DNA from 3 places in the Arthrobacter sp. SD1074B genome. Region 2 is predicted to be linked to each of the others. Evidence: riboswitches for the same ligand, from Rfam matches in the RefSeq annotation. Region 2 holds a riboswitch; each other region holds the start of a gene.
The links. A riboswitch is a leader RNA that binds a small molecule or an ion and turns the genes downstream of it on or off. The one in region 2 is predicted to bind thiamine pyrophosphate.
Positions count from the first base shown of each region.

Region 1: it holds a riboswitch for thiamine pyrophosphate, as region 2 does, so the genes downstream of both, ACUYM2_RS17065 (ECF transporter S component) here and thiC (phosphomethylpyrimidine synthase ThiC) in region 2, are expected to answer to the same signal.
Region 3: it holds a riboswitch for thiamine pyrophosphate, as region 2 does, so the genes downstream of both, thiO (glycine oxidase ThiO) here and thiC (phosphomethylpyrimidine synthase ThiC) in region 2, are expected to answer to the same signal.

Region 1 covers NZ_JBRAZT010000001.1:3,655,248-3,660,145, forward strand. Annotated here, with positions in the region: gene ACUYM2_RS17060 (ABC transporter ATP-binding protein) at 1-1,211, opposite strand, end outside; gene ACUYM2_RS17065 (ECF transporter S component) at 1,225-1,857, opposite strand; TPP riboswitch at 1,929-2,071, opposite strand; gene ACUYM2_RS17070 (heme-degrading domain-containing protein) at 2,298-2,846, shown strand; gene ACUYM2_RS17075 (DUF4235 domain-containing protein) at 2,888-3,151, shown strand; gene mnhG (monovalent cation/H(+) antiporter subunit G) at 3,221-3,613, opposite strand; gene ACUYM2_RS17085 (MrpF/PhaF family protein) at 3,603-3,881, opposite strand; gene ACUYM2_RS17090 (Na+/H+ antiporter subunit E) at 3,878-4,423, opposite strand; gene ACUYM2_RS17095 (Na+/H+ antiporter subunit D) at 4,420-4,898, opposite strand, start outside.
Region 2 covers NZ_JBRAZT010000001.1:2,382,904-2,387,801, forward strand. Annotated here, with positions in the region: gene ACUYM2_RS11010 (VOC family protein) at 1-183, opposite strand, end outside; gene ACUYM2_RS11015 (amidohydrolase family protein) at 268-1,368, opposite strand; TPP riboswitch at 1,516-1,623, shown strand; gene thiC (phosphomethylpyrimidine synthase ThiC) at 1,592-3,448, shown strand; gene ACUYM2_RS11025 (alpha/beta fold hydrolase) at 3,489-4,238, opposite strand; gene ffh (signal recognition particle protein) at 4,326-4,898, opposite strand, start outside.
Region 3 covers NZ_JBRAZT010000001.1:2,848,699-2,853,596, forward strand. Annotated here, with positions in the region: gene mctP (monocarboxylate uptake permease MctP) at 1-94, opposite strand, end outside; gene ACUYM2_RS13170 (DUF3311 domain-containing protein) at 91-372, opposite strand; gene ACUYM2_RS13175 (thiazole synthase) at 560-1,369, opposite strand; gene thiS (sulfur carrier protein ThiS) at 1,375-1,611, opposite strand; gene thiO (glycine oxidase ThiO) at 1,608-2,909, opposite strand; TPP riboswitch at 2,901-3,020, opposite strand; gene thiE (thiamine phosphate synthase) at 3,047-3,775, shown strand; gene ACUYM2_RS13195 (ferritin-like fold-containing protein) at 3,785-4,456, opposite strand; gene ACUYM2_RS13200 (RNB domain-containing ribonuclease) at 4,497-4,898, shown strand, end outside.

The sequences.
Region 1 (4,898 bases), 1.3 Mb from region 2:
TGGTGCTCGGGTTCCTGGAACACCGTGCCGATCCTGGCGATCAACTGCTGCGCCCTCCACTTGTAGGGATCGATGCCCGCGCCGGCGCTCAGTTCGGTCGTGGCGGAGACCGCACCGGCCACCGGGGCGAGCAGTCCGGCCAGGGTGAGGGCGAAGGTTGACTTCCCGGACCCGTTGGGGCCGGTGATGGTCAGTGCCTGCCCGGCCCGGACCTGCGCCGTGATGCCGGACTGCACTGGCGCGGGCGGGACAGTGCGGAACCCGCGCAGCACACCGGTGCGGCGGGGCCGTTCCCGCGACACGGCCAGCCCCTCGGCGGCCAGCAGCAGTTGGCCCGGCGCGAAGCCGCCGCCCTCGCTCGCGAGGGCGCCCCCGGTGCGGGCCCGGGTGGCAGGCACATGGCCGGGCACCCAGACGCCGGCGGCGATGAGGATGTCCCGTGCCTGCTCCAGGACCAGGTCCGGGGGCCCGTCCAGCAGCACGGCGGAGTCCGTGGCGGATCCGGGCTGGAGCACGACGATCCGGTCCACGAGGTCTTTCCAGACGGCAACCCGGTGCTCCACCACCACCAGCGTGGCCCCGGTCTTGTCCAGGCACCGTCCCACGGCGTCGCGGACCTCCAGGACACCGGCCGGGTCAAGGTTGGCGGTGGGCTCATCGAGCAGCAGCAGGCCCGGCCGCATCGCGAGGATCCCGGCGAGCGCCAGCCGTTGCTTCTGCCCGCCGGAGAGCGCCGACGTCGGGTGCTGCAGCGACAGGCCGCCCAGCCCCACGTCATCGAGCGCCTCCGCCACCCGGCGCCAGATCTCCGCCGGGGGTACGGACAGGTTTTCGGCTCCGAAGGCGACGTCGTCGCCAAGCCGCGACAGCACCACCTGGGTCTCCGGGTCCTGCTGCATCAGCCCCGCCCTGCCACGCCGGGCGCGGGGCGGGACGCCGTCGATCAGCAGGCTGCCGGTCTCGTCCGAGTCCTCGGCGTCCGCGGCGGCTGCCGAGGACGCCGCTGCAGCAGTGCTGTCCCCGAGCACCCCGGCGAGGGCATGCAGCAGCGTGGACTTGCCTGCACCGGACGGGCCCAGCAGCAGCACGCGCTCGCCCGGGCGGATGTCCAGGTCCAGGCCGCTCACGGCGGGCCGGGGCCGGCCGGCGTGCCGCCAGCCCCAGCCGCGGGCGGCGACCGCGGCCGGCCGGACGGCGTCGGAAGTTCTCATGCGTGTGCGGGTCTCAGGAGAACACGGGTTCCGACGCTGCCTTGCGGGAGGCGAATGAGCCCAGCACCCCGGTCTTGGCCAGGCCGCGGGCGGCCAGCCAGGACAGCCCGCCGGCAATTACGGCTCCGGAGATGGCGCAGAAGATGATGTAGGCGAGCTTGTCACCCGTTTCGTACGCGATGTTCCAGCCCCAGGGCAGGAAGGAGTCGTTCAGGCCGCAGAACAGGCCCGCGCCGGCTCCGGCGAGCAGGGACACCGGCAGGTTGAACCGCTTGTACAGGAACGCTGCGAAGATCAGTTCGGCGCCCAGGCCCTGGACGAAGCCGGAAAACAGTACCGAGGCGCCGTACTGCGAGCCCATGATCAGCTCGCCGGTGGCGGCGACGGTTTCGCAGAAGAGCGCCGCTCCGGGCTTGCGGATAATGAGCATGCCCAGCACCGCGGGAATCATCCAGCCGCCGGCATACAGCCCGGTTAGCGGCGGGTAAACGGCGTTGAGCGGAACGGAAACAAGGTTGGAACCCTGGGACCAAGCCCAGAAAATCACACCGCCGGCAACAGCGATCAACGCCGCCACCACAATGTCGACCACGCGCCAGTTGTATTTGCCGCTGGTAGGTGTCTGCTTCGCAGAAATATCAGTCATGTCGTCCTCCTGAGGTACAGGAGGGGAGGGTGTGTTCCGGCGGCGCCGCGGCTTCCGCCACGGGCGCCGGGCACCCTGAGAACTCGACTCCCTTGCGCCGGTACTAACCGGATCAGGTTCGAGGGTCTGCGGCTGTCCGCACTCTCAGCGCCCACCTACGGTTCCCTGGACTGCTCCAGTGATGCCCGACGGCGGCGCTCCCCTGTCGTATCAAAATCGCCCTTGTGGGCTGGGCCAGTTTACACCCGGCAGACCTCCCCGGTGACTCGCAGTTGTCGTCGTCCCGAGGGCCCACAACGACAACTACTGCCAGCCAGTTGGGGCTGGACCGCTTGTGACCTGCGAGAGCCGGCTTGCTAGAGTCGGCGTAGCATGCGATCACGTGACACCGCCGAGGCCGGGTCCTGCCGACGGCGGCCGACTAACGGAAGCTGAAGCCCTTGACCGACTCCCCAGCGCCTTCCCCCGAGTACGACCCGGACTCCGCCGAACCGCAGCCGCACGGGTCCCTGGCGGCGCTCATCGGCCGCCTCCTGATGGAGATCGAGGAACTGCAGTTCGAGTCCTTCAGCAAAGACGACGCCCTTGACCTTGGGCTCCGCCTGGTGGAACTTGGCCGGCAACGCTCCCACCCGATCGCCATCGACATCACCAAGGGTGAGCAGGTGCTATTCCACGCTGCGCTGGAGGGCGCCACCCCTGACAACGATCGCTGGATCAGAGCCAAACAGCGTACCGCCGTGCGGTATGAAGTCCCATCGCTGCTGGTGGGCCTTCGGGCGCGCGCGGCCGGGCGCAGGATCGAGGACAACGCCTGGTTCGACCAGCAGGAGTTCGCGGCCCACGGCGGCTCGTTTCCCATCTACCTGCGCGGCACCGGGATGGTAGGCGCCGTCACGGTGTCGGGACTGCCGCAGAAAGCCGACCATGAGCTGGTGGTCGAGGCGTTGACGGAGGTCCTTGGCCGGCCGGCGTCACTGGGACGCTAGGCTAGGGGAAGCCCTGTTTCCTCCCGCAAGGAGTAAGACGTATGAACATCTTCATCAAACTGCTCGGCACCGGCATCAGCCTTCTGGCCGGTTTTGTTGGCACCAAGGTGGTCGACACCGTTTGGGAGAAGACCACCGGCAACAAGCCGCCCAAGGGCCACGACGACGACGTTCCCACCACACTGCGCCAGGCGCTGACATTCGCCCTGATCTCGGCCTCGGTCAGCGCCATCATCCAGGTCCTCGCCAACCGCGGCACGCAGCGGGCAATCACCCGCTTCGCCAAAACCCAGGACCTCGTCTAGGGCGCATCGCCTAGCGCGCCTCAGCTAGCGCACCGCCCGGGGCGACGGCCCTGGGCGACGGCTGCGGCGTCACTCGTCGTCGGTAAACCCGCGCTTGCCGGCCGCCTGCTGCACGACGGCCTCGAGCTCGTCGGCGCTGAGGAGTTCCGGATGCAGGTGCTTGGTGCGGTAGCCGGCGCGTCCCACCATGTGGGCCGAGACCGGCACGGTGAGCAACTGGAAGATCCACGCCACTCCCAGCACCGGCCACACCCACCAAGTGCGCAGCTGCAGCCCCACCGCGCACAGCAGCAGGAAGAGGCCAAGCACCTGCGGCTTGGTGGCGGCGTGCATCCGGCTCATGAGGTCGGGGAAGCGCAGCAGGCCGATTGCCGCGCCGAGGGACATCAGCGCCCCGACCACCATGAACACGGCGGAGACGGCGTCGATCACGGCGTCGGCGGAGCTTGTCTCAGGATTCATTGGGCTGCTTCCTCCGGTCTGCCACGAAACGGGCCACGGTCACCGAGCCGACAAAGCCGATGATGGAGATGGACACCAGCAGCATCAGGTTGTTCAGGTGCCGGTTCACGGCCATGTCGATGCACAGCGCCGCGCCCAGGATGGCCAGCAGCACGTCGGCGGCCAGCACGCGGTCAAGCAGCGAGGGCCCCCGCGCGATGCGGATGATCGCGCCGCCCGCGGCGAGGGAGAGTACGACGGCGGTGATGGCCAGGACCAGCGGCATCATGCGCCCACCTCCTGCTTCAGTGCGGACAGTTCCGCCGGGGTGCCCATGATCCGGATCAGCGCGGCCTCGGTGTCGCGGACCTCCTTGCGGAGCTTGGCCGCGTCCCCTCCGTCGCGGACGTTGATGCCGTGGATGTAGAGCGTGGACGTTGACCGGTCCACTTCCACCACCACGGACCCCGGAATCAGCGAAGTGACATGCCCGGTGGCGGTCACCAGCAGGTCTGAATGGCTCCGGAGTTGGACGGCGACGACGGCACTGATCACCTGCGGGCCCCGGACCACGGCCAGGTACAAGACCTGGAAGCTGGCCGCCACGACCTTGCCCAGGAAGATCACGGCGAAGGGCACGGCGCGCAGTACGTTAAAGCGGCCGCCCAGTTCCACCGGCGGCAGGTAGAACAGCCGCGCCACCACCACCGCGATCAGGGCGCCGAATAGCAGGTTCCCGGCGCTGAAGTCCTGCCAGAGCGCACCCCAGACGACGACCAGCCAGACGAGCAGCGGCAGTTCCTGGCGCAGTGAAATTCTCTTTCGCGTCATTTCCCGCCCTCCAGCCGCGGCGGCTCGGCGATCACCGGGACCTGCGCCTCGTCCCCCAGCACGGCCTGGATGTAGGCTGACCGGTCCAGCATCACCTCGGCCGACTGGCCGGCCACCCGGAACAGCGGCCCGGCGAACACCGTCAGCGCCACCCCGAAGAGCACCAGGCCCAGGGTGGAACCAACCATGGTCCGGGGCAGCAAGGTCACGTTCTGCTGCCCGGCGCGGTCGCCGGTGGCGGAGTCGCCGGGAGCGGCGAGCAGCACGGGGGCGGGGTGTTCGGCGTCCTCGGGCTTGCGCCAGAAGGCGCGGTTCCAGACCCGGGCAATGGCCAGCAGGGTCAGCAGGCTGGTCAGCACGCCGCCGGCCACGAGGGCGTAGGCGAGCGGGGTGCCCAGGGCCACGCCGGCCTGCAGCAGCCCCAGCTTGCCCAGGAACCCGGAGAACGGCGGGATGCCGGCCAGGTTCATGGCCG
Region 2 (4,898 bases):
GTGGACGAGGGGCTTGCGCTTGCGTCCAAGGTACAGCCCGCCGTCCTGCTCGGCGACGATGTCGAGGCCGAGGGCGCGCTGGTAGTAATCGGTCATGACCTTCATGTCGCCTACCTTGAGCATCACGGTGCCCATGGTGAGTTCGGCGGGAAGGAGATCCTGGGTGCTGGTTTCTGCGGTCATCGAAACGCTCCGGTGGTGGTCCTGCGGCCACCGACCTTCGGTGACCTTACTTAGACATAAATTACTTGAAGCTTCAATTTATTCCTAATGCGGGAGAGGCTCTTGACCTACCAGTTCCCCGCGCAGCACGATGTTCCGGGGCGCCCGCAGGGTCGCGAGGTTGCGGCGGGGGTCCTCGGCGCAGACCAGCACGTCCGCGCTGGCGCCTTCGGCAATGGATTCGGCACCGAGCCAGCCCCGGGCAGCCCAGGTTCCGGCGTCGAGCGCCGCTGCGGCCGGGAGTCCGGCGGTGTGCAGGGCCTCGAGTTCATCGGCGATCCGGCCGTGTTTGATGACGCTGCCCGCGTCCGTCCCGGCGTAGATGGCCACGCCGGCTTCGTACGCCTCCACGATCCGTTCGGCGCGGCGTTCCCAGAGTGAGCGCATGTGTGCGGCGTAGCGCGGGAACTTGCCTTCGGCTTGGGCCGCAATGTCCGGGAAGGTGGCGATGTTGATCAACGTGGGCACGATCGGCACACCCTGTTCGACGAAGCGGGGCACGTGCCGGGGCAGCAGCCCGGTGCCGTGTTCGATGCAGTCAATACCGGCGTCGAGCATGTCATCGAGGGTGTCTTCCGCGAAGCAGTGCGCCGTGACCCGGGCGCCCTCGTCGTGGGCAGCCCGGACCGCGTCCTTTACGGTCCCGGCCGGGAAGCTGGCGGCAAGGTCGCCGGCGTCGCGGTCGATCCAGTCGCCCACCAGCTTGACCCAGCCGTCCCCCGCGCGGGCCTGCTTGCGCACGGCCTCCACCAGGTCCCCGGGTTCAACCTCGACGGCGAAGCCCCGCAGGTACCGTCGCGTCCTCGCGATGTGCCGCCCGGAGCGGATGATGCGCGGCAGGTCGCTCCGCTGCTGGATCCACCGGGTGTCGTGGACCGCGCCGGCATCGCGGACCAGCAGCGTTCCCGCGTCGCGGTCGGTCAGGGCCTGCCGCTCGGCTACCTCGTCCGGGACGTCTCCGCCGGGACCGAGCCCGATGTGGCAGTGCGCGTCGACCAGGCCCGGGATGACCCAGCCATCCAGGATTAGGTCCGCCGCGGCCGCGGGCCGGTTGAAGGTCAGCCTGCCGTCCACGGCCCACACTCCGCGCCGCTCCCGATCGACTGCCGTGAGGACCGGGCCGCTGAATTCGATGATGCTGCTCATGGCCTAAAGCCTAATCCGCATGGCGATCCGCGGGCCCAGCGCGTCCAACCCCGGGGCAAGACCCTGCGCTGAATCACGACGCCACGCTGACACAGACGCGGTCCGGGCGCCCCCGCCGGCTTCCCGGGCGCCCTGTGGTAGCTTCGTCTACGACCACACGGGTGCCCCTGCAGGGGCTGAGATCAGGCTGGCGCAGCCTGCGACCGTTGAACCTGTCCGGGTAATGCCGGCGAAGGAAGTGAGTAGTTCTTTGAGCGCAACAAATCCACAGCACAGCCCTGCCCTGAACGGGAACAGCGCCGCGCCAACGGAGCCTCCCGCCAGCGGCGCAACAACCGTGACGCAGTCCCTGAAATCCCATGCACTCGCGTATGTCGAAGACGGCGGGATCCGCGTCCCGGTGACGGAAATTGCCTTGGAACCATCCCCGGGCGGCGTCGGGAATCCTCCGTTCCGGGTGTACCGCACCGCGGGACCGGGCAACGACCCGGTGGTGGGGCTCGCCGCTTTCCGCAGTGAATGGATCGCCGGACGCGGGGACACGGAACCCTACAGCGGCCGGGAACGCAACCTGCTCGACGACGGCAAATCCGCGGTCCGACGCGGTGCCGCCTCAGCGGAATGGCGCGGAGCGCCGCCGGAGCCCCGCCGCGCCGTTGAGGGCCGAACGGTCACCCAGATGCACTACGCACGGAAGGGCCTCGTGACACCGGAGATGCGCTTCGTCGCATTGCGGGAGAACTGCGACGTCGAGCTCGTCCGCAGCGAAGTCGCCGCCGGCCGGGCCATCATCCCCAGCAACATCAACCACCCGGAGTCCGAGCCGATGATCATCGGGAAGGCGTTCCTGGTCAAGATCAACGCGAACATCGGCAACTCTGCGCTCACCAGCTCCATCGCCGAGGAGGTCGACAAGCTCCAGTGGGCCACGCAGTGGGGAGCGGACACGGTGATGGACCTGTCGACCGGGGACGACATCCACACCACCCGCGAATGGATAATCCGCAACTCCCCTGTCCCCATCGGCACTGTCCCGATCTACCAGGCCCTGGAAAAGGTCAACGGCGAGGCAAATGCGCTGACCTGGGAAATCTTCCGGGACACCGTGATCGAACAGTGCGAGCAGGGCGTCGACTACATGACCATCCACGCCGGAGTGCTGCTCCGGTACGTCCCGCTGACCGCCAACCGGGTTACCGGAATCGTGTCCCGCGGCGGTTCGGTCATGGCCGGGTGGTGCCTTGCGCACCATCAGGAGAACTTCCTGTACAAACACTTTGACGAGCTGTGCGAAATTTTTGCCCGCTACGACGTCGCCTTCTCCCTCGGCGACGGGCTGCGGCCGGGGTCGACGGCGGACGCCAACGACGCAGCCCAGTTCGCCGAGCTGGATACCCTGGCCGAGCTCACGCAGCGGGCCTGGGAGTTCGATGTCCAGGTCATGGTGGAAGGCCCGGGCCACGTGCCGTTCCACCTCGTCCGGGAAAACGTGGAGCGCCAGCAGGGACTCTGCAAGGGGGCGCCCTTCTACACGCTGGGGCCGCTGGTCACGGACATCGCACCGGGCTATGACCACATCACTTCGGCGATCGGCGCCACGGAGATCGCCCGCTACGGCACGGCCATGCTGTGCTACGTCACGCCCAAGGAGCATCTGGGCCTGCCCAACAAGGACGACGTGAAGACCGGGGTCATCACCTACAAGATCGCAGCCCACGCCGCCGACCTGGCCAAGGGGCATCCCGGTGCACACGAACGCGACGATGCCCTGTCCAAGGCCCGGTTTGAATTCCGTTGGCGCGACCAGTTCGCACTTTCCCTGGACCCGGTGACCGCGGAGGCCTTCCACGACGAGACTCTGCCGGCCGAACCGGCCAAGACAGCCCACTTCTGCTCCATGTGCGGGCCGAAGTTCTGCTCCATGCGGATCAGCCAGGACATCCGGGACGAATACGGTTCAGCGGATTCCCAGGCAGCATTGGCACAGATGGCAGCCGGAATGCGCGCGAAAAGCGACGAATTCCTGGCGGCCGGCGGCAAGGTCTACCTGCCCGGGCCCTCCCTCGGCGCGCCCTCTTAGACGGGGCCCCGGCAGCCTTCTGACGCGCGGCACCGGCGCGTCAGGAGGCGTGGGCGTGCCGGCTGCGGTTGACGTCGGCGATGAAGGAGCGGATGGCGCGGTCGCCTTCCTTCGAATCCTGCGGCCGGTGCCCGCCCGGGGCGGTGCGGTGCAAGGCGCCCGTCTCCCGCAGGTAGCCGGCAATTTCCTCGTAGAGCGGTTCCCAGCCGCCGGTCAGGACCAGCGTCGGCACGCCCGGAACAATCTGCAGCGGGGCTTCCCACGGCGGTGCCTGCAGGCGGAGGCGCCGCGCGGCGCGTCCGTCCTCCACCGCGGGCTCGCCCACGGTGCCGCGGACCGGGGCGTGGGCGGCGAACACCCGGCGCACGAACTCCCGGTGGAAATCCTCGTCGCCGAGGTTGTGCCGGACGTCGAAGAGCGGCTGCATCAGGGCCCGGTGCGCGGCGGTCGCCGGCAGTTCTGCCGTAAGCGAGAGGCAGGCCGGTTCCACCAGGGTGAGGGACCGGACGAGGTCGGGGCGTTCGACGGCGGCCATCATCGCGGCGATCGCGCCCTGCGAGTGGGCCACGACGTGGCCGCCGGCCTCGCCGCGGCCGTCGTCCGCCAAGGCCCGCAGCACGATGCCGGCGTCGGCGGCGAAGTCTGTTTCCTGCGGTTCGGCGACGGGGTCGAAACCGTGGCGCCGCAGGAACAGGGCGTCGTAGCTCAGCGCCATGCCGTGCTGCTTCGGCCACGCCGCGGCGCCAAAACTGCCGGCCCCGTGGACGAAGACTACGCGCTGCTTGAACATGTCCTAAGCCTATGGCACCGCCCCGTCAACGAAGCCGACGACATACTGGCTGTCGGCATGCTGCTGCCGGCGGCAGACCGGTTTCGGCTACTTGCTGCCGCCGAGGAACTTGTCGAAGCCCTTGGGCAGGTTGAGCTGGGAGGGGTCGAATTCCCCGCCCTGCTGGCCGAAGGCTGCACCGGTGGGCACGGCCTTTGGGCCGGCGGCGCGCCGCGCCTCCGCGTCCTTGAGCTCCTGCGCGGCCTTGGCCGGGTTGCCGGAGCGGGCCTTCTTCTTCGGCGCGCTCTTGGCTCCCTTGCGGGCACCGCCGCCGCCCATCCCCGGCATTCCCGGCATCCCGGGCATGCCGCCGCCGGCCGCCATTTTTTTCATCATCTTCTGCGCCTGGGCAAAGCGCTCCAGCAGGCCGTTGACCTCGGAGACGTGCACGCCGGAACCGCGGGCGATGCGGGCGCGGCGGGAGCCGTTGATGATCTTCGGGGCCACCCGCTCGTGCGGGGTCATGGACCGGACGATCGCCTCGACCCGGTCAATTTCGCGCTCGTCGAACTGCTCGAGCTGCTGCCGGATGTTCTGCGCACCCGGCATCATCATGAGCATCTTCTTCATCGAGCCCATGTTGCGGATCTGCTGCATCTGGGCGAGGAAGTCCTCAAGGGT
Region 3 (4,898 bases), 470 kb from region 2:
CTGCCACCAGCAAGAAGAGGATAATGACGATCGTGAGTGCTACACCGTTGACCGGCCGGTCCGGGACGGCCAGCGGCACGGTGGCCCCGCTCATTGCTCCTCCCCCGGACCAGCCACGCCGCGGACGCTTTCGCGCCGGCGGCGGTCTTCCTTGGTGACCAAGAAATAGGAGATTCCTACCAGGGCCGCAGTGACGGGAATCCACATCATTTGATACCAGTAGAAAAACGGTATTCCGCCCAAACGCGGCTCATCGTGCGAATAAGCGGGCACAAACAACGGAACCACAATGGCGATGAGCAACAGGATTCCGGACACGACGTAGGGACCGGACTTGGCCGGTCCCCGCGTCGGCACATCAGGGCTGGACATGGACGCCTCCTCACCGAGACGGGCCCCCGGAGCGGGAAGGCTTCCCGGGACATGCCGGGGGCCGGCGGACCCTGCAGTGCAGCGGTCGTTAACACACAGAATAGACACTGGATTTAATCTTCAACAGTGCCTTTTATTCACCGTCTAAGCAGCCGAACGGGCCCCGACGACAGCCGCGCCGGGGCCACTAAAGAAACTCGGCCCGGCCTTCCATGGCGGACGAGGCCAGGGCATGCTCGCGGCGCGGGATCCGGCCCGCCCTGCGCGCCAACCTGCCGGCGATGACGGCATGACGGAACGCCTCCCCCATGACCGCCGGATCCTGGGCGCGGGTCACGGCGGTGGCGAGCAGCACGGCGTCGCAGCCCAGTTCCATCGCGAGCGCGGCGTCGGAGGCCGTGCCGATGCCGGCGTCGAGCACCACCGGCACAGACGCCCTCGAGACAATGAGTTCGATGTTGTGCGGGTTGAGGATGCCCAGGCCGGTGCCGATCGGGGCGCCCAGCGGCATGACAGCGGTGGCGCCCAGGTTTTCCAGCCGAAGGGCCAGTACCGGGTCGTCGTTCGTGTAGGCGAAGACCTTAAAGCCGCGGGCCACCAGCTGCTCGGTGGCCTCCACGAGTTCCAGCGCGTCCGGCAGCAGGGTGTGCTCGTCCGCGATCACCTCGAGCTTCACCCAGTCCGTCTCAAGCGCCTCGCGGGCCAGCTCGGCGGTGAGGACGGCGTCCTTGGCGGTGAAGCAGCCGGCGGTGTTGGGCAGCACCCGGATGTTGTTGTCCGCCAGCAGCTGGAAGAGTGAGCCGCTCTCGGCCGGCGAGTAGCGGCGCATGGCGACCGTGGTGAGTTCCGTCCCGGAGGCCACCAGGGCGGCGCCCAGTCCATCCAGGCTCGGTGCCCCGCCGGTGCCCATGATCAGGCGAGATCCCAGTTCCACGCCGTCGAAGGTCAGCGGGTCCCGGCGTGCCTGCTGTGTTGCGGCGAGTGCTGTTTCTGCCATGTCGTTCATCCTCCCTGTACCGCGGTAACGAGTTCGACGTCGTCGCCCTCGTCGAGTGCCGTCGCGTGCCACTGGCTGCGCGGAACGACCTCGGCGTTGCGGGCGACGGCGACGCCGAGCTTCCGGCCGTCCGTCGCCTGGCCGTCGGCGGCGAGCGTCCGGCCGGTAACCCCGCTGACCAGCGCGCCGACTGTGGCGCCGTCGGCGAGGGCGTGCTGCGCTCCGTTGAGCCTGATGTTCATGCTGTGGTCCTGTCTGTTGGTGAGGCGTTTGCGGGTGACACGTCCCGCGGTTCGTGCGCGGAGGAATCCGGGCGGCGGCCGGAGAACCGGTCCGGCCGGAATTGGGCCCAGCGCGGGTCCGGCTGCCCCTCCAGCAGTGCCCGGCAGACGGCGGCGGCCGCCGGGGTGAGCAGTACCCCGTGCCGGAAAAAGCCGGTGGCCACGATCAGCCCCGCGATCTCCGGCCCCGCGCCGGGGCCGGAGACGCGGCCCAGCAGCGGGGCGTTGTCCGGCGTCCCGGGCCGTGCCCTGGCCGTGGCTTCAAGCAGTTCCAGTTCGGCGACGGCCGGGAGCAGCTGCTGTGCATCGCGCAGGAGCTGGTACACACCGCCAGCGGATACAGCGCCGGACTCGGATGGCGCGTCCTCCCGCTGGGTTGCTCCGATCACCACCGTGCCGTCGGCCCGCGGAACGATGTACACCGGCACACCGCGGACCAGCCCGCGCACGGTGGAGCGCAGCAGCGGCCGAAGCCGGTGCGGGACCCGGAGCCGGAGGATATCCCCGTAGACCGGCCGCAGCGGCAGGGACAGTCCTGCCGGCAGGCCCTGCAGGTTGCCCGCCCCGAGGCCGTTCGCCACGACCGTCTCGCCGGCACGGATTTCCCCGCCGCCCTCAAGCGTGGCCCCGGCCACACGGCAGCCGTCCCAGAGCAGCCCGGCCGCCCGGCGCCGCACCGCCGTGAACCGGCTGTCGGCGGCCAGCAGCGAGCCGATCCGGGCCAGCAGCCGGCGCGGGTCAACCTGGTGGTCGGCCGGGATGTCGAAGGCGCAGGAAATGCCCGGGCTGAGCAGGGGCTCACGGCTGCGGGCCTCGCGCACCGTCAGCGGCTCCACGGTCAGGCCGCAGGCCAGCTGCACCGCCCGCAGGTCCGCGAGCGCCCGGCGGTCGGCCGCGTCCGCGCCGACGGCGAGGGTCGGCGTCGTGAGATACCCGGTGCCGCCCTCGTCGGCGCCGCCGGCCAGGGCAGCCGCGAACTCCGGCCAGAGCCGCGACGCTTCCAGCATGAGGGTCAGGAGGCCTTCCTCCTGGTAATGCAGTTCGCTCACGGGAGCCAGCATGCCGGCGGCGGCCCAGCTGGCGCCGGAGCCGGGGGCGTCGTCGAGCAGGGCGACGGTGCGGCCGGAACGGCGCGCCTCCCAGGCGATGCCGTGGCCGATCACTCCCCCGCCGATGACGGCGACGTCGTAATATTCGGCGCCTGTCCGCGGCGCCGCTCCGGTGGCGGGTGTGACGGATGGTGGGACTGATACGTCCATGGTCTTCCTTCCCTACGCCGGTACTAACCGGATCAGGTCAAGCGGTCGGCTCTGACGCCCTCTCAGCCCGGCGGCCGGTGACGGCCTGCGCGGGCTCCCGCGGTATGCGCCCAGTTTAGAGGAACTAGGCTTGTGGCATGAGCCAGGATGTCCACACCACCGCCCGCCTGTACCTGTGCACCGACGCCCGGAAGGAACGCGGCGACTTCGAGGACTTCGTTGATGCCGCCTTTACCGGCGGTGTTGACATCATCCAGTTGCGGGACAAGTCGCTGGAGGCGGCCGAGGAGCTGGAGTTGCTGGAGGTCCTGCACACCGTCGCGCAGCGGCACGGCCGGCTCTGGGCCGTGAACGACCGCGCCGACGTGGCCTCGCTCGCCGGGGCGCCGGTCTTCCACATCGGGCAAAAGGACATATCCTTCACCGCGGCCCGGGAGTTCCTGGGCAAGGGCACCGTGATCGGCATGTCCACCCACACGCCGGAACAGGTCGACGCCGCCATCGCGGCGGCCCCGGGCCGAAGCGGGCTGGACTACTTCTGCGTGGGGCCGGTCTGGGCCACCCCGACGAAGCCGGGCCGTGCCGCCGTCGGGCTGGACCTGGTGCGCTACGCCGCCGCGGCGATCGGCCGGGCCGAAGCCGCGGATGTCGGAAAGGTCTCCGGCGTGGTGCCGTGGTTCGCGATCGGCGGCATCGACCTTGCCAACGTGGAGCAGGTCGTCGACGCCGGGGCGCGCCGGATCGTGGTGGTCCGGGCGATTACCGAGGCCGCTGATCCCGCCGGAGCCGCGCGGGCCCTGCTGGCCGCGCTTGACGCCGGAAGCCACGCCGACGCGGGCGCCCGCAGCGGCGCCGGGGAAAGCTAGCCGGGAAACCTAGCCGGCGAGTCCGAGCTGGGACATCCGCCGGGAATGGCCGGCGGCAAGTTCGGCGGTTAGGGCGCGGGCGAGTTCGCCGGCCCGGGCCTCATCCGCGCCGGTCAGGCCGCCGAGGAAAGCATGTTCCACGCTGACCCGCTGGGCCTGGGTGAGTGCCTCACCGAGCAGCCGCCGGGCCCACAGCGCCAGCCGGGAGGCCAGCCGGGGGTCATCGGCGAGGGCCTCCTTGAGACGGTCCCGCAGCACCGTCGTCGCGTCCCCGGCGGACTGGACCTGTTCGATCAGTGCGGCGGTGTCGGCGTCGACGTAGCTGGAAAGGGACCGGTAGAAGTCGGCGGAGACCGTGTCGATCACGTAGGCCTTCATCAGGGACTCATGCCAATCGGCGGGCCGGGTGCGCTCATGGAAGTGATCCACCGACGGCTGGAAGGGCAGCATGGCTTCCTCCGCGTCGACGCCCAGGCCGGCCAGGTGAGCGCAAACCAGTTCGAAGTGCTGGAACTCGATAACGGCGAGGCGGCCCAGCACCGCCCGGTCATGCAGGGTGGGCGAATACCGGGCGTCGGAGGACAGCCGTTCGAAGGCCGAGAGCTCCCCATAGGCCATTACCCCCAGCAGGTCCCTCAGGAAACGGTGGTAGCGGGCGGACTCAGCCGGGGAGGTGCTCATGCTTCAAGACTAGTAGCGGAAATCGGGCTACCCTGATTTCGTGTCTCATCATCGCCTGACTCCGAGCGTCCGCCAGCAGAAGAACCAGCTGGCCCAGGCGCTCAATGCACTGCGCACCATCCTGGAACTGCCCGGTCCGTTCCCTGAAGCGGCGCTCCGGGAAGCCGAGGCGGCCGTGGCCGGCCACGAACTGCCCGAGCTGGACCTGACGCACGTGGAGTTCGTGACCATTGACCCGGCGTCCTCAACGGACCTGGACCAGGCCTTGTTCATTGACCGCGCCGGCGACGGCTACAAGGTCTTCTACGCCATCGCCGATGTCCCGTCGTTCGTCCAACCCGGCGGGGCGCTGGACGCCGAGACCCGGCGCCGCGGCCAAACGTTCTACACCCCGGACGGCCGCATCCCGCTGCACCCGGAAGTCATCAGCGAGGCGGCCGGC